DNA from 3 places in the Streptacidiphilus sp. PB12-B1b genome. Region 2 is predicted to be linked to each of the others. Evidence: riboswitches for the same ligand, from Rfam matches in the RefSeq annotation. Region 2 holds a riboswitch; each other region holds the start of a gene.
The links. A riboswitch is a leader RNA that binds a small molecule or an ion and turns the genes downstream of it on or off. The one in region 2 is predicted to bind cobalamin.
Positions count from the first base shown of each region.

Region 1 (10,032 bases), 4.8 Mb from region 2:
CCGTAGCCCGCCCCCCGCAGGGCGTCCAGGAGTTGCACGGCGGAGGCCGGGGTGTCCAGCCCGACCGCGTTGCCCACCCGGGAGTGCTTGGTGGGGTAGGCGGTGAAGACGACCGCGATCTTCTTCTCGGCGTTGGGCTTGTGCCGCAGCGCGGCGTGCCGCAGGGCGATCCCGGCGACCCGGGCGGCCCGCTCCGGATCGGCGACATAGCCGGGGATGCCGTCCTCGCCCAGCTCCTTGAAGGAGAAGGGCACGGTGATGATCCGGCCGTCGAACTCGGGGATGGCCACCTGCATGGCCGCGTCCATGGGGGAGAGGGCCGCGTCGGAGGCCTCCCAGGCGGCTCGTCCGGTGGTCAGGCACAGGCCCTGGATCACCGGGATGTCCAGCTCGGCCAGCGCGCCGGTGTCCCAACTCTCCTCCGCGCCACCGGCGGAGGCGTCGGCGGCCACCGTGCCGCCGGAGGCGAGGACGGTGGCGACCACCGCGTCGCACCGCCCCAGCAGCTGGTACAGCCCGGCGTCCGCCCCTCGGAGCGAACCGCAGAAGACCGGCAGCGCGTTGCCGCCGCGGGCCTCGACCGCGTCGCAGAGGGTCTCCACGAACGCGGTGTTGCCGGAGAGTTCGTGCGCCCGGTAGAAGAGCACTCCGACCGTGGGGCGGCCGTCGGTGAACCCGCGCTGCCCGCTGACGCCGTACTGCGGCATCGGCTGGGGCGCGGCGAAGCCCTCGCCGGTGAGCAGCACCGTGTCGGAGAGGAACCGGGCCAGCTCGCCGAGGTTGGCCGGGCCGCCCTCGACCAGGTACGCCAGCGCCTCGGCGACGACGCCCGCGGGCACCGAGCTCATGCCCATCAGCTCGGCGTCGGGCACGGCCTCGCCGCCCAGCAGCACAGTCGGCACGCCGGAGGCGGCGATCACTGCCAGCCCGTCCTCCCAGGCGCGGCGGCCGCCGAGCAGCCGGACGACGACGACGTCCGCGCCGTCGAGCAGCGCGCGCAGCTCCGCGCCGGTGTCCAGCCGGGTGGGGTTGCCGATGCGGTAGTCCGCACCGGCGGCGCGGGCCGCCAGCAGGTCGGTGTCGGCGGTGGACAGCAGCAGGACCGTCGCGGTGTGCGGCGCTCCCGACGGCCGGGTCGGCTGGTCCTGCTCGGCCTGCGTGGCCACGGTGGTCTCCCCTGTCGGTGGTGAGGATGGTGAGGACGGCGTCGGTGGTGAAGCGGGTGAAGAGGGCGGGGGTGTGCGAGGCGGGGCGGTCACGGTGCGCCCGGCGGTACGAACGGCAGCCCGGTCGGCACGCCGCCCTCGATCAGCCGCAGCAGCGCCGCCGTGTCGGCGTGCTCCTCGATCAGGTCCGCGAGCCGGTCCAGCCGGTCCTCGCGGGCGGCGGCGAAGCAGGTGTCCGGCGCGGGGGTGAAAGCGCGCCCGGCCAGCTGGGCGACCTCCCGCAGGAAGGCCCGGCGGAAGCCGTCGTTCTCCAGCGCGCCGTGCCAGGTGGTGCCCCAGACCGCGCCGGTGCGGCAGCCGTCGAGGAACGGCTCGCCGCCCTCCACGGTGGCCACCCCGTGGTGGATCTCGTACCCGGCGACGGTCTGCCCGTACGCCTCGCCGACCGGGCGGGCCAGGGTCTTCTCCCGGGCGAACTCCACTCGCACCGGGAGCAGTCCGAGTCCGGGGACGGCCCCGGCCCGGGACTCGACCTCGTCCACGACCTCGCGCGCCAGCATCTGGTAGCCGCCGCAGACGCCGAGCAGCGGCTGTCCCTGCGCGGCCCGCCGGGCCAGGGCCGCGTCCAGGCCGCGCTCGCGCAGCCAGGCCAGGTCGGCGACGGTGGCGCGGCTGCCGGGCAGGACCACCAGGTCGGCGTCGGCCAGCTCCTCCGGCCGGGTGGCCCAGCGGACCAGGACGCCGGGCTCCTGGGCCAGGGCGTCGACGTCGGTGAAGTTGGACAGCCGGGGCAGCCGCACCACCGACACCCGCAGCACCTCCGCGCCGTGGGCGGGGCCGCTCGGGGCCCGGTCGACCAGCCCGGCCAGGTCGAGCGAGTCCTCGGCGTCCAGCCACAGGCCCTGCAGCATCGGCAGTACGCCGACGGTGGGGCGCCCGGTCAGCTTCAGCAGCATGTCCAGGCCGGGCTGGAGCAGCCGGACGTCGCCGCGGAACTTGTTGACGATCCAGCCGCCGATGTGCCGCTGGTCCTCCGCCGACAGCAGCGCCAGCGTCCCGTACATGGAGGCGAACACCCCGCCCCGGTCGATGTCGCCGACGACCACCACCGGCAGTCCGGCGGCGGTGGCCAGGCCCATGTTGGCCAGGTCGCGGTCGCGCAGGTTGATCTCGGCGGGGGAGCCCGCGCCCTCGCACACCACCACGTCGTGGCGGCGGCGCAGGTCGGCCAGGCAGTCCAGGGCGATCCGCAGCAGCGCGGGCTTGCGCTGGTGGTAGTCGAGCGCGCCGACCTCGGCCACCGGGCGGCCCAGCACCACGACCTGGCTGCGGCTGTCCGAGCCGGGCTTGAGCAGCACCGGGTTCATCGCCGCCTCCGGCTCGATCCCGGCGGCCGCCGCCTGCATGGCCTGGGCCCGGCCGATCTCCGCGCCGTCGGCGGTGACGAAGGAGTTGAGCGACATGTTCTGCGCCTTGAACGGCGCGACCGAGACGCCGGTGCGGGCCAGCCAACGGCAGATGCCCGCGGTGACCACGCTCTTGCCCGCGTCCGAGGTCGTCCCCGCGACCAGCAGTGCACCCGTCAACGCCGTTCCCTCCCACGTCCGCCGAGGCGTTCCCGGAGCAGGACCGCCGCGACCGCCGCGCCGACGGCCAGCAGCCCCACCCGGCGCGACAGCACGCACGCCCGTTCGATGTCGCCGACCGCCACCGGACGGCACTCGGCCGCCAGCACCGGCCGGTGCTCGGTCCTGGTCCCGTACGCCAGCGTCCCGCCGAGGCGGACGCCGAGTGCGCCCGCGAAGGCCGCCTCGGCCTGGCCGGCGTTGGGGCTGGGGTGGGCCGAGGCGTCGCGCCGCCAGACCCGCCAGGTCTCCGCGCGCCGCCCGGGACCGGCGGCGGCGACGGTCAGCAGCGCGGTCAGCCGGGCGCCGGGCCAGCCCGCGACGTCGTCCAGCCGGGCCGAGGCCCAGCCGAAGCGCAGGTAGCGCGGCGAGCGGTGGCCGACCATGGCGTCCAGGGTGTTCACCGCCCGGAAGGCCAGCAGCCCCGGCGTGCCCGCCAGCGCGCCCCAGACCAGGGCGTTGACCACGGCGTCGGCGGTGTTCTCGGCGACGGACTCCACCACCGCGCGGGCGATCTGCTGCTCCGTCAGCCCGCGCGGGTCGCGCCCGCACAGGTACGGCAGCCGCGCGCGGGCGGCGGGCAGGTCCCCGGCGTGCAGCGAGCCGCCGATCGTCCGCGCCTCGCGGACCAGCGACGCGCCGCCGAGCACGGTCCAGGTCGCCGCCCCGGCCAGCAGCATCCGGCCCGCCGACGCCAGGCCCGGGGAACGGACGGAGGAGCCGCCGCCCGAGGGCCCGCGCACCGCGCGCTCGGCGGCGATCGCCCCGGCCGCGACCGTCCCGACGCACAGGGCGGTGAAGGCCGCGCCGACCGCCCGGTGGTCACGCCACAGCCGTCGCTCCAGCGCCCCGGCCGCCCGGCCGAACCCGGCCACCGGGTGCCCGCGCCGGGGGTCGCCGAAGGCGGCGTCGGCGGCGTATCCCGCCGCGACGCCCAGGGCCGGTGCGCTGCGCACGGCGGTCAGCGGAGCGGCTGCGGGACGGTGGGGGCGGCGTGCGGGGGTGGCAGGCAGGGGACGCGCATGGCGTGGGATGTCCTCACTCAGGGTCCGCGCCCTGGATCGACGTACCGGGGGCGAGAGTCTCCTGGCTTCCGGATCGACGCGCTTCCGGGCCTTCCCGCAGCGGTACCGCACTGCCGTGGCCGTCGTTCGAAAGCGCTCCCCGGTGACAGTGGCGGGACCGCGCCGGATTCGCACCGGCTTCCTCTGCATGCCTCCGTTTGGCGCAATGATCCCACCACGCTGCCGGACCGACCGTCAACACACGGCCCGGCGACTCTTCTCACACCCGGCGCCCGCCCCCCCGGCCGGACGCGAGGACGCCGAGCCCGCGCCGGGTGCGGCACGGGCTCGGCGTCCTCGCGTCGGGCGGCTCAGGCGGCGCTGTCGCGGCCGCCCGCGCCCGGCCGCTCGGCGGTGCGCCGAGGCTGCAGCCTGACCAGGCTGAGCAGCTCCGCCGTGCCCTGGGCGACCTGGGCGACCTGGGCGACCTTTCCGGCCTGGGCCGCCTGCGCGGCCTTGGCGGCCTGGGAGATCTGGGCGACGGGGTTGGACCGACCGGTGGCCCGGCCGCGCCGCGCGGGCGCGACTGTCTCCGTCTGGCGTTGCAGCACCTGGTCCGCCGGGCTGGCCGGCGGGCGCAGGACGGTGTCCTCGAACCAGGCGAGGCCGAGGATCAGAAGCAGCCCCAGCGGGGCGATGAGCAGCCAGGCAAGGACAGACATGGGCACCCCAAGGTCGTTGAGTGCTGCGGTCCGGTGGAACCCCCCGGAGTCCAGCGTCCGCTCCGGCGGGCGTTTCCGCATCTCGGAGCGCCCACGCCCGGTCACTGCCTGTCAGTGACGCGTGTCAGCAATGCCTGTCGGTGACCGTGTCAGTGCCGCCCGGAGACCACGTCCGCCAATCGGGCGATCGGCGAGGTGGTGGTCCGGCCGCCGCGTTCCTGCCGGTCGGCGGCGTGGTAGGCGGCGTACATGCCGTGCACGCCGATCCAGCGCAGCGGCTCCGGCTCCCAGCGGCGGACCTGGTGGCCCACCCACGGCAGGCCGGTCAGCTCGCTGCCGTCCTCGCGCAGCACCAGGTCGCGCAGGGTCCGGGCGGCCAGGTTGGTGGTGGTGACGCCGCTGCCGACGTAGCCCCCGGCCCAGCCCAGGCCGGAGGCCCGGTCCAGCTCGACGGTGGAGCACCAGTCGCGCGGCACCCCGAGCACCCCGGACCAGGCGTGTGCGATCCGCACGTCCCGCGCGGCCGGGAAGAAGCGGACCATGATCTCCCGCAGCTGGTCGACGGTCTGCTGTGCGGTCCGCCCGTCGTTGTCGGTGCGCGAGCCGAAGCGGTACGGCACCCCGCGCCCGCCCAGCGCGATCCGGTCGTCGGCGGTGCGCTGGGCGTACATGTACGCGTGCGCCATGTCGCCGAGGGTCTCCCGGCCCTCCCAGCCGACCGAGTCCCAGAACTCCCGGGGCAGCGGCTCGGTCACCACCATGGACGAGTTCATCGGCAGCCAGGAGCGCCGCTCGCCGCGCAGCGCCGAGGTGAAGCCCTCGGTGGCCCGCAGCACGTACCGCGCCGACACGGTCCCGGTCGCGGTCACCGCCCGGGCCGGGCGGCCGTCGGCGGCGGGCAGGATCTCCCGCACCGCCGTGCCCTCGTGCACGGTCACGCCCAGCGCCCGGACCACCCGGGCCAGCCCCCGGGCCAGCTTCGCCGGCTGGATCCGGGCCCCGTGCGGCGTCCAGCTGCCGCCCAGCGTCCCGGCGACGCTGATCCGCGCGGCTGCCTCGGCGGCGCCGAGCAGCACCTGGTCCGTCTCGCCGTAGGCGTGCTCGGTGGCGACGTACCCGCGCAGCCGGTCCAGCTGCGCCGGGGTGTAGGCGACCTCCATCATGCCGCCCTTGACGATGTCGGCCTCGATGCCCTCGGCCGCGCAGACCTCGATCACCTCGTCCACGGACCGGTTCATCGCCTGCTGCATGGCCACCGCGCCGGGCTTGCCGTACCGGCGGGCGAAGGCGCCGCGCCCGGCGAAGCCGTTGTAGAGCCAGCCGCCGTTGCGGCCTGACGCGCCGTAGCCGCAGAAGCGCTGCTCCAGCACGGTGATCCGGAGCCCGGGATCGGCCTTCTTCAGGTAGTACGCGGTCCACAGCCCGGTGTAGCCCCCGCCGACGATGCAGACGTCGGCCTCGGCCGAGCCGTCGAGGGGCGTGCGCGGCGCGGGGACGCCCGCCTCCGCGTACCAGAACGAGACACCGCCGTTGGCGATGGCGGACGTGCCCATCAGGAGGACCTGCTTCCGCGAGGAGTGGGTTTTCCGGACCGTACCCATCCGCCGCGAGCAGCGGCAATGCGCACTCTGTCAGCCTCCCGCCGGGAAACGGGACACAGCGTCGGACGGACGGGCGTTCCGGGCGTCCGCCGGATGGCCGCGCCCGGCTGGCGCGCGCCGTGCATGGGCACTGGGATGGCGGGGAGGAGTACCGAGCGGGCACCGCCGAGCGTGGGGAGCGACATGCGTTGGGGAAGGGCAGCAGCCGTGGCCGCCGCAGCCGCCGTCGGAGCCGGTGCGGCGGTGCTGGCGGCGAGCCGGGCGGCCTCCGATTTCTCGGTCCGGCCCCGGGAGACGCCTCCGGCCGGGGGCGGTGGGCTGCGGGTGCAGGCCTCCGCCGACGGCCGGATCGAGCTGACCCGCAGCGGGGAGACGCTCCGCCCGGGCCGCTACGCCCTGGAGTGGGGCCCGGACGGCTCCGGTCCGGACGGCACCGGCCCCGTCGCCGGCTCCGTGCCCGCCGCCGGCCTGGGCTCCGGCCGCTCCGGCCGGGCCGTGGTCGGCGAGGTGATCGGCACCACCGACCGCACCGTCGTCCGCCGGCTGGAGAGCGGCACGGCGCCCCCCGACGGCACCGCCGTCCGGATCACCCCGCGGGTGCTGGTCGGCGACCCGTCCACCGCGCTCGGGCTGGACTTCACCGAGCCCCTGGTCCGCGGCGAGCTCGGGCCCATGCCCGCCTGGTACCTGTCCGGCGCCCGCGACCTGTGCGTGGTGGCCGTCCACGGCCCCGGCGAGGACCGACAGCAGGTGCTGCCGCTGCTGCCGCTGCTGACCCGGCTCAAGGTGCAGGTGCTGGCCGTGACCTATCGCAACGACGAGGGCGCGCCGCGCTCGCCGGACGGCCTCTCGCATTTCGGCGAGACCGAGTGGCGGGACGTGGAGGCGGCCGTCCAGCTGGCCCTGTCCGGCGGCTTCGGGCGGGTCCTGCTCCACGGCTGGTCGATCGGCGCGACCACGGCGCTGCACTTCCTGGAGCGCTCCCCGTGGCGGGACAGCGTGCGCGGCGTGGTGCTGGACTCCCCGGTGCTGGACGTCCGCGGCGCCGCCCGCCGCCAGGCCGCCCGGCGCGGCGTGCCGGACGCCCTGGCCGTCCTGGGGGCCCGCGCCGCCGAGGGCCGCGCCGGGCTGGACGGCGCCGCCGCGGACCGGCTCGCGCTGGGCCTCGGGCTGAATGCCCCGGTGCTGCTGATGCAGAGCCCGGACGACACCGTCGCCGACCCGGGACCGGCCCGCAGGCTGGCCGCGAGCCGCGAGGACCTGGTGCTGTACCGGGAGTTCCCCGGGGCTGAGCACGCGGCCCTGTGGAACGCCGATCCGGCCGGTTACGAGGAGACCCTGCGCAGGTTCCTCACCCCCCTCCTGTGACCCATCCGTCACCATTCCGGGACACGTTGGAAGCCCGTGTACCTGAGGATGTGACAACTACACCGTCCACGGGGAAGACTGCACGGCGTGACGTCCCGGAATTCGCGCGACCGTGATGCCCGACCTGTGGGTGGCACCGCTCAGGTGACCAGGCTGCCCACGGCTGTGCTTCCCACGCAGCCACGCAGCAGCGCCCCGCCCCGACCTTCGACCCAAGCCCGCCGCACTCCACCGGCCGGGCTGCCAGGACCCGCCCAGCTCGCTCCGCTCGCCCGGCGGCTGCTCGCCGACGCGGTGCGGATCGCCCGCTGGGCCGGGGAACTCCCCAGCGTCGACCGGCGCGGGGACCTCCACGAGGCGGACGCCCACGCCGCCGGGCGGGCGCTGGCCCTGACCATGCCCGCCGCCGCCGAGGCGTGGGAACGCGCCCGGCTGACCGGCCTGATCGAGCTGCGCGGCAGCGGCGCCGGCCCCGGCTGGCGGCTGCACGCCTGGGAGCACGACGACGAGGCCGTCCTGCGCGGCTGGGCGGCCCTGTTCGACGCCTGGACGCTGCTGGTGCCCGTCCCGGACCGGGCGCTGACCTCGCTGGCCGGCCTGGCCGTCGACCACGCGCCGCAACTGCTCTCCTTCCTGCACCTGGTGGACGATCCGGTTCCGCTCACCGAGCTGCGGGAGCTGTTGAGACGCGGCCTGGAGGAGCAGTGGCACGGCGGGGTGCATCCGGCCCTGGGCGCCCCCGTCCCGCACGCCGCCTGGGCGGTCTCCGCCGTGCGCGGCGACAGCGCCCTGGCGCTCACCCTCACCCCCGGCCCGGCCGAGGTCGCCGGCGTCCTGGACTGGATGCTGGACGGCTTCGCCGCCGTCGGCGCGCTGGTCCGGCACGCCGAGTGCACCGGCCCGGACGGCGCCGACGCAGCCGACGGCTGCGCCGAGCTCACCCCCCTCGGGCACTGGGCGGTCCGCGCCAAGCTCGAAGAGATCTGCATGGTCGCCCAGACCGCCGCCGGGCACATCGAGCAGTCCGCGCTGGAACTGCTCACCGCCTGCGCCCGCTACTCGCCCGGCCCGGCCCGGGCCGAGTACCGGGCCTGGCTGGCCGCCCGGCAGACCGACCGCGCCGTCGCCGACCTGCTGGCCGTGGCCCGCGGCGAGGACGCCCTGCTGCGCGGCCTGGCCTTCGAGGCCCTGCGCGTCGCTGGGCACCCGGCCGAACCCGCCGTGCGAGACTGCGTGGACGAGCCGCTGCTGCGCCCGTACGCGCTGCTGTGGCTGGCCGAGCAGACCGACGAGGGCGTCCTGCCCTCGGACGTCCTCGGCCAGGACGACGCCGCCTGGCTCTGGGTGGACACCGGCGCCGCCGTGCTGGAGCACGGGGACACCGCGATGCTGGTCCGGCACGTCCAGGGCGCGGCCGACGGCGATCCGGGCCGGCTGTTCGCGCTCGCCCGACGGGTCGGGCACCCGCGCGCCGGGCAGGTCCTGGCCGCGGTCGCCTCGGCCCACCCCGACCCGGGCGTCGCCCGAGCCGCCCGCCGCAGCGCCTTCAGCGTCCACGACGGGGGCGCGTAGCCGCCCCGGAGCACCGTCGGCCCACCGTCGGCCCCGGAAGGAGACCTGAGCCCATGGCGCAGCCGCCCGAGCCCCCGGCACAGCCGTCCGAGGAGCACCCCCGGGTCACCGCCGCCCGCCTCGGCGGTGAGGGGGTGGTCGGCGTCGCCCTGGGCTGGGTGGACAACGCCGGGGTCGGCCGGGTCAAGGCGGTCCCGCTGGCGCGGCTGGCCGACGCCGCCGACCAGGGCGTCGGCATGTCGCCGGTGTTCGACACCTTCCTGGTGGACGACTCGATGACCTCCGGCCGCTGGCTCGGCGGCCCCGACGGCGACCTGCGGCTCCTCCCCGACCTCAGCCGGGCGGTGGCCCTGGCCGCGCAGCCCGGCTGGGCCTGGGCCCCGGCCGACCGCTACCGGCAGGACGGCACGCCGCACCCGGCCTGCCAGCGGCAGTTCGCCGCGCGGATGGCCGAGCGGGCCGCCGCCCGGGGGCTGGCCCTGCGGGCCGCCTACGAGACCGAGTGGATCGTCCAGCGGCCGGACGGCGGCTATCCCACCGACGGCCCGGCCTACGGGATGAACCGGCTGACCGACCTCTCCGACTACCTGCGGGACATCCTCTCCGCCCTGGCGGAGCAGGGCCTGACGGTGCAGCAGATCCATCCGGAGTACGCCGAGGGCCAGTTCGAGGTCTCGGTGGCGCCGGAGGGGCCGGTCGGCGCGGCCGACACCGCCGTCCTGGTCCGGCACACCCTGCGGGCGGTCTCCGCCGCGCACGGCCTGCGCGCCTCGTTCGCCCCGGCGTTCGCCCCCGGCGGCGTCGGCAGCGGCGCCCACCTGCACCTGAGCGTCTGGCGCACGGGGCCGGACGCGGCGCCGCAGAACCTGCTGACCGGCGGCCCCGGACGGCACGGGCTGACCGCGCAGGGCGAGGCGTTCCTGGCCGGGGTGCTGGCGGAGCTGCCCGCGCTGCTGGCGCTGGGCGCGCCCGGC
Region 1 is NZ_CP048405.1:5,891,594-5,901,625, reverse strand. It holds gene cobN (cobaltochelatase subunit CobN) at 1-1,094, opposite strand, end outside; gene GXW83_RS25505 (cobyric acid synthase) at 1,256-2,752, opposite strand; gene GXW83_RS25500 (cobalamin biosynthesis protein) at 2,749-3,756, opposite strand; cobalamin riboswitch at 3,871-4,001, opposite strand; gene GXW83_RS25495 (hypothetical protein) at 4,167-4,517, opposite strand; gene GXW83_RS25490 (FAD-binding oxidoreductase) at 4,667-6,070, opposite strand; gene GXW83_RS25485 (S9 family peptidase) at 6,302-7,486, shown strand; gene GXW83_RS25480 (hypothetical protein) at 7,652-9,058, shown strand; gene GXW83_RS25475 (glutamine synthetase family protein) at 9,112-10,032, shown strand, end outside.
Region 1: another riboswitch for cobalamin. It lies ahead of GXW83_RS25500 (cobalamin biosynthesis protein); the one in region 2 lies ahead of GXW83_RS05285 (ribonucleoside-diphosphate reductase subunit alpha).

Region 2 (10,032 bases):
GTCCACAGCCCGAGCGCCTTGAGGTCGGCCACCAGGTACGGGTTGACCTGGAGGAACTCCCCGCTCAGGGTCTCCCGCTTGAACAGGTTGGACACCTGCGGCTCGATGCACTCGTACACGCCCGCGATGGAGGCGATGGTCGCGGTCGGGGCGATCGCCAGCAGCAGCGAGTTGCGCAGCCCGGTGACGGCGATCCGCTCGCGCAGCGCGGCCCAGCGGTCGGCCCAGGCGGTGGCGGTGTCGAAGTGGTCGATGTGCAGCTGGCCGCGCGCGGCGCGGGTCTCCTGGTACGCCTCGTGCCTGCCGAGGCGCTCGGCCAGGTCGCAGCTGGTCTCGTAGGCGGCGAGCATGATCCGCTCGGAGATCCGGGTGGACAGCTCCTTGGCCTCGGCCGAGTCGAAGTCCAGCCGGAGCCGGAAGAAGACGTCCTGCAGGCCCATGACGCCCAGGCCGACCGGCCGCCAGCGGGAGTTGGAGGCGGCGGCCTCGGGGGTCGGGTAGAAGTTGATGTCCACGACCCGGTCCAGGAAGGTCACGGCGGTGCGGACGGTGGCGTCCAGCCGCTCCCAGTCCATCGAGCCGTCGGCCAGCAGGTGCGCGCCGAGGTTGACCGAGCCGAGGTTGCAGACGGCGGTCTCGGAGTCGTCGGTGACCTCGATGATCTCCGTGCACAGGTTGGACGAGTGGACGGTGCGGCCGGGCAGCGCGGTCTGGTTGGCGGCGCGGTTGGAGGCGTCCTTGAAGGTCATCCAGCCGTTGCCGGTCTGCGCCAGGGTGCGCATCATCCGGGCGTACAGGGAGCGGGCCGGGACGGTGCGGGCGGCCAGCCCGGCGGCCTCGGCCTTGGTGTAGGCGGCGTCGAACTCCGCGCCCCACAGGTCGACCAGTTCGGGGACGTCGCCGGGGGAGAACAGCGACCACTCGGCGTCGGCCTCGACCCGGCGCATGAACTCGTCCGGGATCCAGTGCGCCAGGTTGAGGTTGTGGGTGCGCCGGGCCTCCTCGCCGGTGCTGTCGCGCAGCTCCAGGAACTCCTCGATGTCCGCGTGCCAGGTCTCCAGGTAGACGCAGGCGGCGCCCTTGCGCCGGCCGCCCTGGTTGACCGCCGCCACCGACGAGTCCAGCGTGCGCAGGAACGGCACGATGCCGTTGGACTGGCCGTTGGTGCCCCGGATCAGGCTGCCGCGCGAGCGGATCCGGCTGTACGACAGGCCGATGCCGCCCGCGTGCTTGCTGAGCCGGGCGATCTGCGCGTAGCGGGCGTAGATCGAGTCCAGCTCGTCCAGCGGGGAGTCCAGCAGGTAGCAGGAGGACATCTGCGGGTGCCGGGTGCCGGAGTTGAACAGGGTCGGCGAGGAGGGCAGGTACTCCAGCCGACTCATCAGCCGGTACAGCTCGGCGACCTCGGCCACGGAGCCGGTGTCCCCGCCGATCTGCAGCCCGCAGGCGACGCGCAGCATGAAGTGCTGCGGGGTCTCGATGACCTGACGGGTGATCGGGTGGCGCAGCAGGTAGCGGGAGTAGACGGTGCGCAGCCCGAAGTACTCGAAGCGGTCGTCCCCGGCGGGGTCGACCACCGCGTCCAGGGCCGCGGCGTGGGCGGCGACGAACGCGGCGGTGGGGTCGCCGATCAGCCCCTCGCGGTGACCGACAGTGATCGAGGCGGCGAAGCAGGTGGAGCCCTGGCCGGCCGCCTCCTCGCGGATCTCCTCGGCCAGGAGGCGGGCCGCGAGCCGGGAGTACTGCGGGTCCTCGGCGATGAGCGCGGCGGCGGCCTCGGTGGCCAGCCCGCGCAGTTCGGCGTAGTCCGCGCCGCCGCTGCGGCCGCGCAGGGCGGCGGCGGCGACCCGTCCGGGGTCCACCTCGGGGAGGTCGGCGGAGCGCTCGGTGAGCGTACGCAGCAGGGCAGCGCCGGGGCCGTCAGGGGTGCCGGGTGCACCGGCCTGGGCAGGCAGGGTGGCGGTTGCTGTGTCAGTCACGTTCGCTCCTCGTTGGCGGCGGCCGGTCGGCGAGGGGCCGCCTCGGGCGGAGCGAGGCGTGCGAAAGCGCAAGACGGCAGCGCGCAGCACATCCTCGGCCCACCCTCGGGGCCCGGAAGTCATGCCGTCGGCAGGTAATCGGACTTGCGGGCGCGATTCCGGGCGACCGGAAGGGTCGGGACGCTCGGGGCGCAGCCGCTCACCGCTGCGGGGCAGTCCCGGATTCGCACCGGGTTCCCCTGCTTCGACAGCGAGAGTGAGCATACATCTGGTGGCGCTGGCTGGAAGCACCACCAGATGTTGTGTCGGGCGTGAGCAGATTCACTGGACTAGTTCCAATGCATAGGTCATCAGTTCGACTCCCGGGGCGGGGGACCAGTCGCGGGCCGGGGTGCGTACGAAGCCGAGCCGTTCGTAGATCCGGTGCGCGCGGACCATGGCCGGCTGGGTCGACATCACCAGCCTCGGCAGGCCCCGCTCGCGCGCCCGTTCGATGCAGGCGCGCACCAGCGCCTCGCCCGCGCCCCGCCCGCGCGCCTCCGCCGAGACCGCCAGCATCCGGAACTCGCCCTCCTGCCCCTGCGCCAGATCCGCGTACGGAGAACCCGGCGGCGCGAAGGTCACCGACCCCAGCAGCGCCCCCGAGAGCGGGTCCACGGCGACCAGCAGCTCGGCCCGCCGGGCCCGGTCGCGGCCGTCGCGCAGGCGCGCCGCGTTGGCGCTGTCGCGCGCGGTGTGGCCGTCGCCGATGAAGGATTCGGCGGTGAGATCCCCGGCGGCGTCGAGCTCGGACGCGAGGGCGGGGCGGATGACGATGTCCATGCCCGAGAGTCTGCCCCAGCGCCGGAAGGGGCTCGGAACGGGGCCCGGCACCGGAATGGCGGTACCCGGTCGTCGTCGCCGAGCGTGACGACTGGTGGCGTGTCAGATTCAAAAAGTGACTACTACAACACGCATGCGCAGGACGATAGGACTGGGCCTGGCCGCCTTGGTGGCCGGGCCGCTGGGGGCGATGGGCACGGCGGGCATGGCCCACGCGGCCGCGACGGCGACGGCGACCGCGACGACGGCACGGGCGGGCGGGGCGGTACGCGCCGCCGCGCCGGAGGCGGCGGCCTGCGGGGCCGTCAGCAGGGCCTCGCACGACAGCGCCCAGCCCGCCGTGAGACCCCGTCAGTCGCACCGCACGAGCCCGGCGGGCGGCCACGCCTCCACCACCGGGCACCCGTCGCAGAGCCGGGCCGACCCGGGCTGCGACAGCGCCCGCCCGGCGGCCGACAGCGCGGTCCGCCCGCGGCCGCAGCGGCCCGTCCGGATCGCCCCGGCGACGGGAGCCCGGGCCGTCGACCTCCGGACGGCAGCGGCTCCGGCAGCGGCCGTGGCGGCGGCTGCGGCGGTGGACCCGCACCCAGCCCGCGCGGCGGCGCACACAGCACCGCACGCAGCACCGCACGCAGCACCGCACGGGACGCAGCCGCAGGCCGGGGGCAGCGCGGGCGGGGACGGCCGTGGGGAGACCGGCAAGGGCGGCAAGGGCAAGGGCGGCCACGGCCACGGCGCGGGGAAGGGCCACGGCGGTAAGGGCCACGGCGGCGGCAAGGGCGGCCACGGCGGGACGGACGCCGCCGTGCCGGTCGGGCTGGACGCGGTCGCGCACAGCGGCGGCCGTGGCGGCGCCGGGAACCAGGACGGCGGCTGGAGCGGTCAGGCCGCCGACGCCGACGGGAGCGGCGCCGGCTGGGCCGGTCGCGGCGGCCAGGACGGCGACGGCGACCACAGCGACCGCGGCGACCACGGCGGGCGGGACGGCCACGACGGCTGGGACGGCCGTGACGGTCACGGCGGCGCCCGGCCGGAGCTGGCCGCCACCGGCGTCTCCGGCGAGGGCACGCTGCTGATCGGCGGCGCCGCCGCCGTGGCGCTCGGCGGCGGCGCCGGGCTGCTGCTGCTCCGGCGGCGGGTGCTCAGGCGCTCTCTGTGAGCAGCTCCCGCAGCCGCCGCAGCTCCTCCGAGGTCAGCCCGAGGTGGCGCAGGTACGCCTGCATGCTGCCGTAGCGGCCGGACGTCCGGCGGAGGAAGAGGGCGAGCAGGTCGGGGTGGACCGGTCGGGAGATCCGGTCCACCCCGTGTTCGTCGAGGTAGTGCACCGGTTCGCCGAGCAGCCCGAGGCCAAGGTTGGACAGGACGTAGTCGTCGGTGATGTCGGCCTCGTCCACGCCCAGGGCGGAGAGGATGACGGCCACGGTGACCCCGGTGCGGTCCTTGCCGACGGCGCAGTGCAGCAGCGCGGGCAGCGCGCCGGGCTCCAGCAGCCGCCGGACGCAGGCGAGGATCGGCGGGCCCGCGACGTCCGCCATGAAGGCGTACATGGGCTCCAGCGGGTGGTGCGGGGCGGCCGGGGCCCCGCCCTGCCCGTCGGCGTCCGGCTCGCCGTCGAGGGAGGCGTCGGGGGAGGCGTCGACGGCCGAGTCCGGGTTGCCGGAGGTGGCTTCGAACGGCGGCAGGGTCGGCAGGTTGACCGAGCTGAACGGCAGCCCGTGGGACAGGTCCGGCCAGCGCCGGATCTCGGGCTCGCTGCGCAGGTCGACAACGGTGTTCAGGCCCAGCTCGGCCAGGCGTTCGGCACCCTCGGGCGTCAGCTCGCCGAGCGCGCCCGAGCGGTAGAGCGCGCCCGCGCGCACCCGTCGGCCGTCGGCGGCGGCGAACCCGCCGACGTCGCGCAGGTTGTGCACGCCGGGGACGTCCAGCAGGCGCTCGCTGCCGGTCAGCGCGCCGGCAGCGGATATGGCGGGGGTGTCGGTGGTCTCCATGGCCGCCACCCTAGGGCGCGGGCGCTCCGCTCCACCCGGCCCCCGCCGACTGCGGGGCCCGGGCGGAGCGGGGGTCACAGGCCCGCGGCGGCGGAGAGGTCGCGGGTGAGGTCGGCCAGCAGGTCGGCCGCCCGGGCGCGCGCGGGGGCGAGGCCGGAGGCGGAGGCGACCGGGAGGACGACCTCCAGGTAGCACTTGAGCTTGGGCTCGGTGCCGGACGGGCGGACCACCACCCGGGCCGCGGCGACCGCGTCGCCGCTGAGCCGGTAGCGCAGGCCGTCGGTGGGCGGCAGCCCGCCCACCCCCTGGTCCAGGTCGTCGGCCTGGTCCACGGCCAGCCCGCCGAGCGCGGTCGGCGGCTGTTCCCGCAGCCGGGCCATGGCCGCGTCGATCAGCTTCAGGTCGGTCAGCCGCACCGACAGCTGGCTGGTGGCGTGCAGCCCGTGCCGGACGGCCAGCTCGTCCAGCAGGTCGTTCAGGGTGCGGCCGTCGGCCTTGAGGACGGCGGCGAGTTCGGCGACGGCCAGGGCGGCGGTGATGCCGTCCTTGTCGCGCACGCCCTGCGGGTCGACGCAGTAGCCGAGCGCCTCCTCGTAGCCGTAGCGCAGTCCGGGGGCGCGGGAGATCCACTTGAAGCCGGTGAGGGTCTCGGCGTAGGGCAGCCCGGCGGCTTCGGCGATCCGCGACAGCAGTGAGGAGGAGACGATGGTGGTGGCGAAGGCCCCCTGCGCGCCGCGCGCGGCCAGGTGGGTGGCGAGCAGGGCGCCCACCTCGTCCCCGTGCAGCATCCGCCAGCCGGCGTCGTCAGCGTCGGCGGTACCGGCGTCGGTGGCGCGGACGGCGACGGCGAGGCGGTCGGCGTCCGGGTCGTTGGCGATGATCAGGTCGGGCTGTCCGGGCGGGCCCTGCTCGGCCGCGGTGCGGATGGCCAGGTCCATCGCCCCCGGCTCCTCCGGGTTGGGGAAGGCGACGGTGGGGAAGTCCGGGTCGGGGTCGGCCTGGGCGGCCACCGTCAGCGGGGCCGGGAAGCCCGCGCGGTCGAAGGCGGCGAGCAGCGTGTCCCGGCCGACGCCGTGCAGCGGGGTGTAGACGACGCTCAGGTCGCGCGGGGTGGCCGGGTCCAGGGTGGTGAGCGCGCGGGCCAGGTACGGCTCGACGATCTGCTGTCCGGTCAGCACCTGCCAGCCCCCGGCGGCGCGCGGGACGTCCGCCAGCGAGCCGATGGCGTCGATCCGGGCGGCGATGTCGGCGTCCTGCGGCGGGACGATCTGCGCGCCGTCGCCCAGGTAGACCTTGTAGCCGTTGTCCCGGGCCGGGTTGTGGCTGGCGGTGACCATCACCCCGGCCACCGCGCCCAGGTGGCGGATGGCGAAGGCCAGCACCGGCGTGGGCAGCGGGCCGGGCAGCAGCGCGGCCCGCAGCCCCGCCCCGACCACGGCGGCGGCCGTGTCCAGGGCGAAGTCGCGCGACTTGTACCGGGCGTCGTAGCCGATCACCACCAGGCCGTCCGGGGAGTCCTGGCGCAGGTAGGCGGCCAGCCCGGCGGCGGTGCGCAGCACCACGGCGCGGTTCATCCGGGTCGGCCCGGCACCCATCTCGCCGCGCAGCCCGGCGGTGCCGAACCGCAGCGTCCCGGAGAACCGCTCGGCCAGCTCGGACCAGGCCCGGGCCTCGTCCTCGGAGCCGTCGCCCTCGCCGCACTCGGCGGCGGCGAGGAGGGCGGACAGCTCGGCCCGGGTGTCCGGGTCGGGGTCCTCGGCGAGCCAGCTCCGGGCCCGGGAGAGCAGGTCGGTGGCGGGGATCGGCGTCATGGAGTCATCCGTTCCGTTCATTGTCCGGCGCCTCGGTGGCCGGGGTGGTCGTCCGGTGGTGTTCGCCGTTGGTCTCCGGGGGTGGCCCGGCGGCGGGCGGCGGGCGCCGGTCAGCCGGTGGTCACAGCCGCTGCAGGACGTCGGCGAGCAGCGCCCCCATGCGGGAGGCGGACGCCTGGCCTGCGGCCAGCACCTCGGCGTGGTTGAGCGGCTCGCCGCTCAGGCCCGCGGCGAGGTTGGTGACCAGGGAGAGGCCGAGGACCTCGGCCCCCGCCTCGCGGGCGGCGATGGCCTCGAGGACGGTGGACATGCCGACCAGGTCCGCGCCCATCGTCCGGACCATCCGGATCTCGGCCGGGGTCTCGTAGTGCGGGCCGGGGAACTGGGCGTAGACGCCCTCCTCCAGGCCGGGGTCGACCTCCCGGCACAGGGCGCGCAGGCGCGGCGAGTAGAGGTCGGTGAGGTCGACGAAGTTGGCGCCGACGATGGGCGAGGCCGCCGTCAGGTTGAGGTGGTCGCTGATGAGCACCGGCTGGCCGGGCGTCATGCCCGCCCGCAGGCCGCCGCAGCCGTTGGTGAGGACCACCGTGCGGCATCCGGCGGCGACGGCGGTGCGGACGCCGTGGGCGACGGCGGCGACGCCGTGCCCCTCGTAGTAGTGGGTGCGGCCGAGGAAGACCAGGGCGCGGGTGCCGCCGATCTGGAGCGACCGGACCTTGCCGGAGTGGCCGGCGACGGCGGGCGGTGGGAACCCGGGGAGTTCGGTGACCGGGAACTCGCAGGCAGGGGCGCCGAGCTCGTCGGCTGCCGGAACCCAGCCGGAGCCCATCACCAGAGCCACGTCGTGCTGTTCCACACCGGTGAGGGCGCGCACGGCTGCGGCGGCGTCCTTGGCGGCGGCGTAGGGATCGGTGATGACCGACTGAAGGTATGCGTTCACGCGACGAGGATAACCACGAAACCTACGCGCGTAGAAGTGGTCCGGGCCGATGGTCCCGGTTTGGCACCGTCTGGTCCATCCCGAGGTCCGTCAGATGGACGCCCGGACCGGCGTCGGACGGGTATCGATTGAGGAGGAAAGCGGACAGAATGCCGCGCCCGCCCGGCAGGGCCTAGCAGGGGCGCTTGCGCAGTTCCATCACGTAGTCGTGCGGGGCGCCCGCGGACTCCGCCGCGTCGGCGATGATGCCGAGGTAGCGCGCCGAGGGCAGGCCGCCCTCGTAGTCGTTGAGGACGTACGTCCAGGCGGTGAGGTCGCCCTCCAGGGTGTGCACCCGCACCCGGACCTTGCGGTAGAAGCCCAGCGGCAGGCCCTCCCAGCGGTCGAGCCCGGCCTCGTCGCCCGGGGCGATGTCGTAGAGGCCGACGAAGACCTGGTCCTTCTCGTCCTCGACCACGGTGGCGATGGAGCCCTCCCAGCCGAACTGCTCGCCGCCGAAGGTCAGCCGCCAGCCGTCCAGCCAGCCGGTGCAGCGCAGCGGGGAGTGCGGGGCGCGGCGGCTCATCTGCCGCGCGTCGAGGTTGCTGGCGTAGGCGGCATAGAGCGACATGCGGCATAGCCTACGGGAGCCGCCGGTACGCGGGCGGAGCCGTGGTGTCGCCCACCCCTCGCGGTGCGGGACAATGGCTCATGTGACTCGCATTGTGATCATTGGTGGCGGACCCGGCGGCTACGAGGCGGCACTCGTCGCCGCTCAACTCGGCGCGGAGGTGACCGTCGTCGACCGCGACGGCCTCGGCGGGGCGGCGGTGCTGACCGACTGCGTGCCCTCCAAGACGCTGATCGCCACCGCCGAGGTGATGACCAGCTTCGACAGCTCCTACGAGGAGCTGGGCATCAAGGTCGCGGCGGACCCGTCCAGTGCCCGCGTGGTCGGGGTGGACCTGGGCAAGGTCAACCGACGCGTCAAGCGGCTCGCGGTCGCCCAGTCGCACGACATCACCCAGTCCGTCACCCGGGCCGGGATCACCCTGCTGCGCGGCTTCGGCCGGCTGGAGGGCGGCCAGGACATCGACGGCTCGCGCGCCGTCGTGGTCGACCTGGTCGACGGCGGGACGCAGACGCTGCGCGCCGACGCCGTGCTGATCGCCACCGGCAACCGCCCGCGCGAGCTGCCCGAGGCCAAGCCGGACGGCGAGCGCATCCTCACCTGGACTCAGGTCTACGACCTGGACGAGCTGCCGGACGAGCTGATCGTGGTCGGTTCCGGCGTCACCGGCGCCGAGTTCGCCGGCGCCTACCAGGCCCTCGGCTCCAAGGTGACGCTGGTCTCCAGCCGCGACCGGGTGCTGCCCGGCGAGGACCCGGACGCCGCCGCGGTGCTGGAGGACGTCTTCAAGCGGCGCGGCATGAACGTCATCTCCCGCTCGCGCGGCGAGGCGGCCCGGCGGGTCGGCGACAAGGTCGAGGTGACGCTGACCGGCGGCCAGGTGATCACCGGCTCGCACGTGCTGATGGCGGTCGGCTCCATCCCCAACACCGCGGGCATGGGCCTGGAGGAGGCCGGGGTCAAGCTGACCGACGGCGGCCAGGTCAAGGTGGACCGGGTGTCCCGGACCTCCGCCCCGGGCGTGTACGCGGCCGGCGACTGCACCGGCGTGCTGGCGCTGGCCTCGGTCGCCGCCATGCAGGGGCGCATCGCCATGTACCACGCGCTGGGCGACGCGGTGCAGCCGCTGAACCTGAAGACGGTCGCCGCCAACGTCTTCACCGACCCGGAGATCGCCACGGTCGGCTACAGCGCCGCCGACGTCGAGTGCGGCAAGATGGACGCGGTCTGCGTCAAGCTGCCGCTGCGCGGCAACCCGCGCGCCAAGATGCAGGGCATCCGGGACGGCTTCGTGAAGCTGTTCTGCCGCCCCGGCACCGGCATCGTCGTCGGCGGGGTGATCGTCGCGCCGCGCGCCAGCGAGCTGATCCACCCGATCTCGCTGGCGGTGGAGCTCAACCTGACCGTGGAGCAGGTCTCCGGCGCGTTCACGGTCTACCCCTCGGTGTCCGGCTCGGTCGCCGAGGCCGCGCGCCAGCTGCACATCCGCAAACGCGCCGACCAGTCCTGACGGCCCGTCCGGCCCCGCTTTCCCCCGTACGGGGGAGCGGGGGCCGGTGCGGGCGGCGCGAATTGTAGCGCTGCGCGCCGCTGGCTGGTGGACAACTTCGGCTACTAGGTGCAAACGCCTGAAAGCAGACGGTCATGCACGTTACCGTCTGTTTCGTGTTCGCAGCAGAACGTCGCCAGTTGATCCTCGAAATGGTGCGCGCCAACGGAGCGGTATCGCTCCGGGAGCTCGCACGAGTCGTCCAGACCTCCGAAGTGACCGTGCGCCGTGACGTACGCGCTTTGGAGGCCGAGGGCCTCCTCGACCGCCGGCACGGGGGCGCGGTGCTCCCCGGCGGTCTCTCACGGGAGCCCGGATACCCGCAGAAGACCC
Region 2 is NZ_CP048405.1:1,136,379-1,146,410, forward strand. It holds gene GXW83_RS05285 (ribonucleoside-diphosphate reductase subunit alpha) at 1-1,979, opposite strand, end outside; cobalamin riboswitch at 2,091-2,289, opposite strand; gene GXW83_RS05290 (GNAT family N-acetyltransferase) at 2,301-2,801, opposite strand; gene GXW83_RS05295 (LPXTG cell wall anchor domain-containing protein) at 2,935-3,960, shown strand; gene GXW83_RS05300 (tyrosine-protein phosphatase) at 3,944-4,789, opposite strand; gene GXW83_RS05305 (phospho-sugar mutase) at 4,864-6,600, opposite strand; gene GXW83_RS05310 (purine-nucleoside phosphorylase) at 6,722-7,540, opposite strand; gene GXW83_RS05315 (gamma-glutamylcyclotransferase) at 7,713-8,150, opposite strand; gene GXW83_RS05320 (NAD(P)H-quinone dehydrogenase) at 8,224-9,660, shown strand; gene GXW83_RS05325 (DeoR/GlpR family DNA-binding transcription regulator) at 9,852-10,032, shown strand, end outside.

Region 3 (10,032 bases), 2.2 Mb from region 2:
TTCGGCGCGGATCTCCGCGATGGTGGTGCGGCTCTCGCGGACCTCCAGGCGTACCGGCGGCGGCGGGGGTACGTCGTGGCCGCGCAGGTAGCGGTCGAAGAAGCCGAGCTGGGTGTACAGGGCGTCCGGGCTGTAGAAGGTGGCCCATTTGGGGCCGCGGTGGGTGTGGAGGAAGCGGTCGGTGGAGCCGGTCTGCTCGAAGGCCCGGAAGGAGCCGCGGGAGTGCAGGTTGCCGTCGGAGAAGCTGCCGCAGACGAGCATCGGTACCCGGATCCTGGTCAGGTCGGGGGTCATCGCCTGCCACCACTCGTCCCGCAGCGGATGCAGCGGCCGTTCCTTGGCCATGTCCCCGTGCAGGCGGGCTCCGTGCTTGGTCGCGGCCTGCCAGATTCGGGAGAACCCCTGTTCGACGATGCCGCCGTTGGTCATGAAGTCGCGGTAGACGTCGGTGAAGCCCTCCCACGGGCAGATCGCCTTCAGGTGCGGCGGTTGCAGCGCGGCGGCCTTGTACTGGGAGATCGCCAGGTAAGAGACGCCCAGCATGCCCACGGCGCCGTTCGACCACGGTTGGGTGCCGGCCCATTCGATCAGGTCGTAGACGTCCTGGGCCTCGGCGTCACTCATCAGCGAGCCGGTGCCCTGGGAGGTGCCGGCGCCGCGGGTGTCGGCGTTGACCACGGCGTATCCGTGCCCGGCCCACCAGGCCGGGTCGGGGGCCTCCCAGCCGGTCAGGTCGGAGATCCGCAAGGGGGCGGGCTGGTTCATGATCCGGTACTGGGCGTTGAGCGACCAGCCCCGGCGGGTGCGCCGGGGCAGCGCGTCCTTGCGGTAGGGGTGGGCGGACATGATCACCGGAAAGGGGCCGGGCCCCGCGGGCCGGTACACGTTGACCCGCAGCACGGTCCCGTCGCGCACGGTCACCGGAACGTCGCGGTCCCGCACCACGTCGGCGGGCGCTTCGTACACGGTGACCGGGGGCCGGAGCAGGGCCGCCAAGCGGATCCGCGCGTAGGCGACGCCGCCGGGACGGCGGCGAGGACGGTCCGGAAGCAGCGAGTCCTTCATTGTTTGAGTCCTCATACAATCAATTAGAACACCATGTCAGTCGATTTCGCTTAGGCTGGCAGCATGGACGCCGTGCCCGAGCAGACGAAGAAGCCCCGCAACACCAAGCGCCAGCGCGAGGCCGGTGAGGCCGCGCGCCGCGAGACCAAGCGGCAGCTCCTGGTCGCCGCCACCGAGGTGTTCCCCCGGCGCGGCTACGCGGCCACCCCGGTCTCGGCGGTCGCCGAGCACGCCGGGGTGTCCGTGCAGACGCTCTACCTCGCCTGGGGAAGCAAACGTGAGCTGTTCACCGCCAGCGTCCTGGCGCAACTGACCGGAAACGGCGAACTGGAGGAGCCGGCCTGGCGGCGGACGCTGCTGGAACAGCTCACCGCCGCCCGCCAGGGAGACACCCTGCGGGACCACTGCGCCGCTCTCGCAGCAGTGTTCTGCACCATCGCGCAACGGGCCGCCCCCGCCTGGAAGCTCATCCGCGACGCCGCCGGAAGCGATCCCGCCATCGCCGACGAGTGGCGCACGATCACCCTGAAACGACACGAGACCACCGCCGCGCTCCTGCAGACGTTCCCCGTCCCGGCTCCGGGCCCCGACCTGGAGGCAGCGGTCGACGCCGTGTGGGTACTGGCCGGCCCGGAGACCTTCGACCTGATGGTCACCGTCCGCGGGCACAGCATCGACCGGTTCCGCACCTGGCTCACCGACGCCCTCGAACGCGCCCTCGCCCCGGGCTGAACCCGGGAAGTACCCACGGCCGCTGACCCCCTGTCACCGCAGGACGGGCCGATCGGGTTGGGGCATGCCAGTGGCCCGGCCGTCCCGCATCGCCATGCGGGGCGGGAGCGTACCTCAGTGGGCCCCTTTCGGGGCCCTGGGGTCCAACTCGAGCGAGTGAAGCAATGTGGCGACGCCTACAGGCAGTTGCTCAAGGGGACGTTCGCAGGAGAGGAGACGGACGCGGCTGTGGGGCCGAACTCGGCACCGTTGACCACGTTGCCGTCCGCAGGATCCTCGGTCGTACCGCCCGCCTGCACATCCTTCGTGTCCGGCTGGTACTGGCAGGTGCCGTTGAGGAGGAGCTGGTAGTGCCCCTCAGAGGCGTACCCCTGGCCGGTGTTGACGACCGCGGCGGCTACCCTGGCCCTGAACTTCGCCCGACAGGAGGCTACAGAACATCCCGATGGGTACGTGACCACGAGATCGATCGTCAATGTGTTGTAGTCCGCCTGGGTGTTGTACAGACAGACGTCACCGGTCGGGCAGCCGTGGACGGTGGCGGCCTGAGCCGGGGCGCCGGATGCGAGGGCCAGGCCGGCGGCAAGGATCGGGGCGGACAGGACCGCGGCGAGGCGCTGGTGTTTCACGGCACGGCTCCCATGCTGTTCGTGGTCACGGAAACGGACGGGTGGACCTGCACGTTCGCCGTCCGCCCGCTCCCATGCAGTACACACCTCGGAACGACCCCGCGCCTCCTGGGCCGGACAGCGGTAGGCCGTGCGTGAGAGAGGAGTCCCGGACGGCCTCGTCGTACCGGTCCTTTCGGAGCCCTGGGGGTCCAACTCGGTTGCCCGGCCGTGCGACTGTCTCGCGCACATGTTCGGGAGCGCGGGCGACCGGCTGGACAGACGGTCGGGGCATCCCTCGGACACGACCGGCGCGGGTCCGGGCGGCGGTGCCGGCGGCAGGCGCTTACCGCTGGTCGAGGAAGTAGCGGGTGTGGTGGACGAAGGACTCGTGGTACTGGTGGTGGGCGCCGTGGCCCGAGTCCGGGTAGAGCAGCAGCTGGGCGTTGGGCAGGTGCTGCTGGAGGATGTAGGAATTGACGGTGGTGATGATGATGTCGTGGTTGCCGTTGACCACCAGGACCGGCAGGGTCAGGGCCTTGAGGTCCGGGAATTCGGGGTCCTTGACCGCGCCGTAGGCGGCGATCGCGGCAAGCTGGGCGATCACCGACTGCTGGGTGACGGGGGTGTCGCGGTCGGTGCGCTCGACGATCCGTTCGACGTAGGCGCGGCCGGCCGCCTGGCTGGTCTCGCTGGGTTCGAACAGGATGGGCAGCCACATGTCCTCCTGCCGCGGGTAGGTGCGGGTGAACAGCTCGCCCACCCACGCCGGGCGGGAGCCGATCTCCTCGCCGCCGCGCGGACCGGTGCCGACCAGGATCAGCCAGCGCTTCGCCCGGGCGGTGCAGGAGGCCGTCGGACTGGACCAGGAAGCGGCCTGGACCCGCGCCCTGGCCCTTTTCAGCCAGATGGCGGGCGCGTTGCTGCTGTCCCGCGCCGTCGTCTCCACCGACCCCTCGCTGGCTGACGAGATCCTCGCCGCCGCCCGCGAGGACCTGCACACCCGTGCCCACCAGAAGTGAGCGCGGCGGACGACGGTGACGACCGGCTCGTCGGGCGCCAGGCCGAACCGGCTCTGATCGCAGCACCGTCATCGCCCTGGTCTTCGGCGCGCTACTGGAGCGGTTCCTGCTCGGCCGCCCTGCCACGGCCGGGGTCCGGTCCGTCCCGTCGCCGATGGGCCGGTCCGGTCACCCGCGCCCCAGGACGCAGTCACCGCAGACGGCCCTTGCTCCTGTGGGCGCGGCCCGGTAGATCAGGCAGCAGCTGCGGCGGCGGAAGCCGTGCCCGGTGCCGTCGTGGGTCGCGCTGCCGAGCAGGGGCGGCCGCTCCAGCAGGGCGGACGCGAGCAGCCGCGCGCGCGGCGCGCACTCGGGCCGTGCGGACGCCAGCGCGCCGACGGCCCCGTTGACGGCGGAGGCGACGTTCCCCCTCAGCACCCGGGCGGAGACGGACATCTCCGCGACCATCAGCTCGATGTCCTTCAACGCCCCGTGCAGCACATCATCTGACAGGCCATCAGCCAAGGTCTGCACGTCACCGATGTGTCCCTGGCCCAGTGCAATGGACAGCGGAAACATCCCGCCGGGCACCTGCTGCCAGCGAAGGCGGTCCAACCGCCACGGCAGGACGGTCCCGTGCAGAACAGCCATGGCCAGAGCCGGCGAGAGCAGCCTGGCCGCCAGACCGAGGTGGGTGACCGAGGCCGCTACACGCAACTCCAGCTCCTGAGAAGTCCTGCCGCTGCCCGCGGCCAGGTACGACCGCACGGACTCGACCCGGTTGGACAGCACCTGCGGGTCCTTGACCAGCGCCGCCATGCTGTCCCACGGCGCGAGTATCTCCGAGGTCGGTGCGTGAGCCTGGACGGCGAAGAACGGGCCGAGGGCCGCCAACTCGTCGAGCATCTCCGCATCCGGCACCGGCGCGATCATGCCGCCCTGACCGGCTCTGACCGGGCGGGCACGGGCGCGGGTGATACGGCGGATCCGGTCATGGCCCTCATGATCGAGTCATCCTCGCGGCGACGCAAGGCGCTGCTTGGGCCGATGGTCGCGTTCGACGCAGACGTCCCTGCGTTCGCTTGGCGTTCAGGATGGCTGGACTTGGTCGAAGTGGGCGACGGCTTTACGTGGGTCCAGGTGTGGGACACGGGCAGGGCGTAGAAGGGGCGGTGGACGAAAGCGGTGCCGTGCCGGAGGAGGTCGAGGACGGGAGCGGCCCAGCCGTCGAACAGGGCCAGCAGGCTCGATCGCACGGCCTCGTCGTCCGCCAGGTCCAGGTTCGTGTGCCAGTCCAGCGGCGCGCGGAACTTGGCGTACACCTTGACGTGGCCGCCGCTGTTGCGCTGGGCGACGAAGGAGCGGTTGGCACCGTAGGCAGCCAGGTCGCGTTCGAGGACGGCGACGGTGCAGCCGTGGCGGTGCAGCACCGCCCCCGTCTGCCAGGCGGGATGCGTCGTCAGGGGGGAACCCGGTGGGGATCCGGGACTGCCCCGCAGCGGCGAGTGGGAACGACCGCCGGGCGACGTGCACCGCTTCCGCCGGGCCCACGCCGCACCGGTACGGCTCCCCCACCGGTCCGTGGTTGCTCGGCGCGGCCTGGGGCGGGCGGACGCGGTGGCGTGCCCGCCCGCCCCGGTGGCCGGGTCAGGCGTTGAGCTCCTCCCGGATCAGGCGGGCGGCCGCCACCAGGTGGTCCAGTGAGCTGCGGGTCTCCGGCCAGCCGCGGGTCTTCAGGCCGCAGTCGGGGTTGACCCACAGCCGTTCGGCCGGGATCGCGGCCAGGCCCTGACGCAGCAGGGCGGCGGCCTCCTGGGTGCTGGGAACGCGCGGCGAGTGGATGTCGTAGACACCCGGCCCGACCTCGCGCGGGTAGCCGACCTGGGCCAGCTCGTGGGCGACCTGCATGTGCGAGCGCGCCGCCTCCAATGAGATGACGTCGGCGTCGAGGTCGTCGATCGCGGTCATGATCTCGCCGAACTCGGCGTAGCACATGTGGGTGTGGATCTGGGTGTCGGCGCGGACCGCGCTGGTGCTGAGCCGGAACGCCTCGGTGGCCCAGGCCAGGTAGCCGGGACGGTCGGCGGCGCGCAGCGGCAGGGTCTCGCGCAGGGCCGGTTCGTCGACCTGGATCACGGCGGCGCCGGCCGCCTCCAGGTCGCCGACCTCGTCGCGCAGGGCCAGGGCGACCTGGCGGGCGGTGTCCGCCGGCGGCTGGTCGTCCCGGACGAAGGACCAGGCCAGCATGGTCACCGGGCCGGTGAGCATGCCCTTGACCGGACGGTCGGTCAGGCTCTGGGCGTAGCGGAACCACTCCACGGTCATCGGGGCGGGGCGGGAGATGTCCCCGGCCAGGACCGGCGGGCGCACGTAGCGGGTGCCGTACGACTGCACCCAGCCGTGCTGGGTGGCCAGGTAGCCGTGCAGCTGCTCGGCGAAGTACTGGACCATGTCGTTGCGCTCGGGCTCGCCGTGCACCAGGACGTCCAGCCCGGCCTTCTCCTGGTAGGCGATGACCTCACGCACCTCGGCCCGCATGCGCTCCTGGTAGCCCTCGGTGTCGATGCGCCCGGCGCGCAGGTCGGCGCGGGCCGTGCGCAGGTCGGTGGTCTGCGGGAAGGAGCCGATGGTCGTGGTGGGCAGCAGCGGCAGGTCCAGCCGGGCGCGCTGGGCCCGGGCGCGCTCGGCATAGGGCTGGGCGCGGTGGGCGTCCTGGTCGGTGGTCGCGGCCAGGCGGGCGCGTACGGCCGGGTCGCGGGTGATCGCGGAGGCGGCGCGGGAGGCCAGGTCGGCCCGGTTGGCGGCCAGTTGCGCGGCGATGGCGTCGGTGCCACGGCTGAGCGCCGTGGCCAGGGTGGTGATCTCGGCGGTCTTCTGGCGGGCGAAGGCCAGCCAGCGCGAGACCTGCGGATCCAGGTCGCGTTCGACGGCGGCGTCCAGCGGGACGTGCAGCAGCGAGCAGGAGGGGGCGACGTCGACCCGGTCGGCCAGCCCGAGCAGGGTGCCCAGGGTGGTGAGCGACTTCTCCAGGTTGTTGATCCAGATGTTGCGGCCGTCCACGACACCGGCCACCAGGCGCTTGCCGGGCAGGCCGCCGACGGCGGCCAGGTCGTCCAGATTGGCAGCGGCCGGGCCGGTGAAGTCCAGGCCGACGCCCTCGATCGGGGCCTTGGCCAGCACCGGCAGGGCCTGGCCCGCCCGGTCGAAGTAGGTCGCCACCAGGATCTTCGGGCGGTCGGTGACCGTGCCCAGCTCGCGGTAGATCCGGGCTGCGGCGTTGAGCTCGGCCGGAGTCCGGTCCTGCACCAGGCACGGCTCGTCCAGATGGACCCACTCCGCGCCCGCCGCGTGCAGGTCTTCCAGGAGTTCGGCGTAGACCGGCAGCAGGCGGTCCACCAGGGTGATCGGCTGGAAGTCGGCGGCGACGCCCGGCGCGGGTTTGGCCAGCAGCAGGTAGGTGAGCGGCCCGACCAGGACCGGCCGGGCGTTGTGGCCGAGCGCGAGGGCCTCGCTCAGCTCGCCGACGGGCTTCGCCGGGTTCGCGGCGAAGCCCGTGTCCGGGCCCAACTCGGGCACCAGATAGTGGTAGTTGGTGTCGAACCACTTGGTCATCTCCAGCGGCGCGACCTCCTGGGTGCCGCGCGCCATCGCAAAGTAGCCGTCCAGCGGATCGGCATCGACCGCGGCGCGGTGCCGCTCCGGGATCGCACCCACGGCGACGCTGGTGTCCAGAACGTGGTCGTACAAGGAGAAGTCCCCGGTGGGGATCTCGGTGATCCCGGCGTCGGCAAGGCTCTGCCAGGCGGCGCGGCGCAGCGTGGCGGCGGTCATGTGCAGGTCCTGGGCGTCGACCCGGCCGGTCCAGTAGCCCTCGACGGCCTTCTTCAGCTCACGGTTGGGGCCCTGCCGGGGATAGCCGTGGACGGTGGCCTGCGCGCTGGTGACACTCGGTGACACGGAACTCTCCTTCGCGAGTCGCGTTGCGATCCCGGGAGAGCACGGGGCGCGAAGGAACAGCAGTCAGGGCGCGGCCCCCTACCCGTGCCCGCCTGCTCCGCCAACCCGCCCACGAGGTCACCGAGATCACCGTGTGCAGGGAGCACGCGGGCAGTGGCAGGTCTTCGGACTCATGGGCACACCGGAGACCTGTTGGTACTCCGGCACCTACTGGCCGTCGCTTCCCGGACTGTGTCGTCCAGTGCGTGTGACGGCGGTCGTTCCCACTCACCGCTGCGGGGCAGTCCCGGATTCCCACCGGGTTCCCTCTTACGACGCCCTGCCTGGCAGACAGGGCGAACCGACTGCATTTACCAGCCTATCCCCATGGCGCCCTCCGCGTCCGGATCGCGGATGAACGGGTGCGGTTGCCGCATCCGCTCCGGGTGGCACCGGCCGAGGACGGAGGAGTCGGCCCGTGGCCCGACCGGGACGGAACTGCAACGTTCCGATCACGATCGGATCGTTCTGCATCCGAACTGATGGGCTGTCGGACCAGGGTGGCAGATGCGCTCTTCGGGACTGGCCAAGGGATGTGCCGCACTCCTGCTGACCGCCGCGCTGGGCGGCTGCGGCACCGAGCACGTGACCTCCTCGCAGGCGCAGGCGCAGGGGCGGACGGCCGCAGGGTCCGCGCGCCCGGTGCCGGAGGGGTTCTGCCTACCGCCCGAGGCGCAGGGCGACTCGACACCAGCCCCCTGCATCAGCGAGAGCTGGCAGCAGCGGACCGCGGAGAACCACGCGTACGCCAGCCAACTGCCAGCCGCACCGAGCGCCGAGGCGCTGGACCAGCCCCTGGCCGCGACCCTGCGGACCGCACTCCAGCACCTGGTCGGCAAGCCGGTCACCCAGGCACAGCTGCAGACAGTCACGGCGACGGCCACCAGGATGACGCCGGCCGCCGTCGCGGTCACCGCCTTCTCGGCGACCGACCCGGTGGACATGTCCGTGGTGGTCGAACCGCCCGCAGGCGACTGCATCCATGGCGACATCGTCGGCACCTCGGTCACCACCGAGGTCACCGGCTACCTCGCCGACGGCGGCTGCGCCCCGGCGCCCCAGTAACCCACGGCGACCGCACGCTGACGCGCCTCGGCGGTCCGACGCGGGGGCGGATTCCGGGTACGGCAGGGCTTTTCCATGGCCGCGTCCGCCGCGTCCCTGCAGACGGTGATTAGGGCGACCTTGCTCGATCCACTGGACAATATGCTCAGTGATTGTGCCGGATGGCTGGGCAGATCGTACAGGTTGTGCAGCCCAGCGAGGCACTCTTGTCCCCCACGGCTTCATACGGTGTGCTCTGTGTCCATCGCCGCAGTGCTCAGTGGAGGAGAACGACCCGTGACCATCGAGACCACCCTCACCGACCAGGAACGACTCGCCGAACTCGACCTGGGCCAGCTGCGTCAGCTGGTCGGGCTCGTGGAGTACGACGGGGACCGGGACCCCTTCCCGGTGACCGGCTGGGACGCCGTGGTCTGGTCGGTGGGCAACGCCACGCAGGCGTCGCTGTTCTTCCAGGCCGTCTTCGGGATGGAGTTGATCGCCTACTCCGGCCCCACCACCGGCAACCGCGACCACCACGCCTATGTGCTGCGCTCGGGCGCGGCCCGGTTCGTCGTCAAGGGCGGGGTGGACCCGGACAGCGAGCTGCTGGACCACCACCGCCGCCACGGCGACGGGGTGGTGGACATCGCGCTGGAGGTCCCGGATGTGGACAAGTGCATCGAGCACGCCCGCACCCAGGGCGCGACCGTCCTGGTCGAGCCGCACGACGTCACCGACGAGCACGGCACCGTGCGTACGGCCGCCATCGCCACCTACGGCGAGACCCGGCACACGCTGGTCGACCGCTCCCGCTACACCGGCCCCTACCTGCCCGGCTACGTCGCCCGCAGCAGCGGCTGGGTCAAGCCGCAGGGCGAGCCCAAGCGCCTGTTCCAGGCCCTGGACCACGTCGTGGGCAATGTCGAGCTGGGCAAGATGGACCAGTGGGTGGACTTCTACAACCGGGTCATGGGCTTCACCAACATGGCCGAGTTCGTCGGGGACGACATCGCCACCGAGTACTCGGCGCTGATGAGCAAGGTCGTCGCCAACGGCAACCACCGGGTGAAGTTCCCGCTGAACGAGCCGGCCGTCGGCAAGAAGCGCTCCCAGATCGACGAGTACCTGGACTTCTACCGCGCGCCCGGCGTCCAGCACCTGGCCTTGGCGACCAACGACATCCTCGCCACCGTGGACGTGCTGCGGTCCAAGGGCGTGGAGTTCCTGGACGCGCCCGACTCGTACTACACCGACCCGAAGCTGCGCGCCCGCATCGGCCAGGTCCGGGTACCGGTCGAGGAGTTGGCCTCGCGCGGCATCCTGGTCGACCGCGACGAGGACGGCTACCTGCTGCAGATCTTCACCAAGCCGATCGGTGACCGGCCGACCGTCTTCTTCGAGCTGATCGAGCGCCACGGCTCGCTGGGCTTCGGCAAGGGCAACTTCCAGGCGCTGTTCGAGGCCATCGAGCGCGAGCAGGCCAAGCGCGGCAACTTCTAGGCTGCGAGGAACGCGAGGAAGAGCCCCGGTATGCCGTACTACCGCCGGGTGGGCCACGTCCCGCCCAAGCGCCACACCCAGCA
Region 3 is NZ_CP048405.1:3,347,897-3,357,928, reverse strand. It holds gene GXW83_RS15100 (CocE/NonD family hydrolase) at 1-1,080, opposite strand, end outside; gene GXW83_RS15095 (TetR/AcrR family transcriptional regulator) at 1,129-1,797, shown strand; gene GXW83_RS15090 (hypothetical protein) at 1,974-2,426, opposite strand; gene GXW83_RS15085 (alpha/beta fold hydrolase) at 2,752-3,168, opposite strand; gene GXW83_RS34005 (hypothetical protein) at 3,152-3,427, shown strand; gene GXW83_RS15075 ((2Fe-2S)-binding protein) at 3,596-4,327, opposite strand; partial or broken gene GXW83_RS15070 (FAD-dependent monooxygenase) at 4,530-4,791, opposite strand; gene metE (5-methyltetrahydropteroyltriglutamate--homocysteine S-methyltransferase) at 5,054-7,363, opposite strand; cobalamin riboswitch at 7,501-7,723, opposite strand; gene GXW83_RS15060 (hypothetical protein) at 7,910-8,467, shown strand; gene hppD (4-hydroxyphenylpyruvate dioxygenase) at 8,744-9,949, shown strand; gene GXW83_RS15050 (homogentisate 1,2-dioxygenase) at 9,980-10,032, shown strand, end outside.
Region 3: another riboswitch for cobalamin. It lies ahead of metE (5-methyltetrahydropteroyltriglutamate--homocysteine S-methyltransferase); the one in region 2 lies ahead of GXW83_RS05285 (ribonucleoside-diphosphate reductase subunit alpha).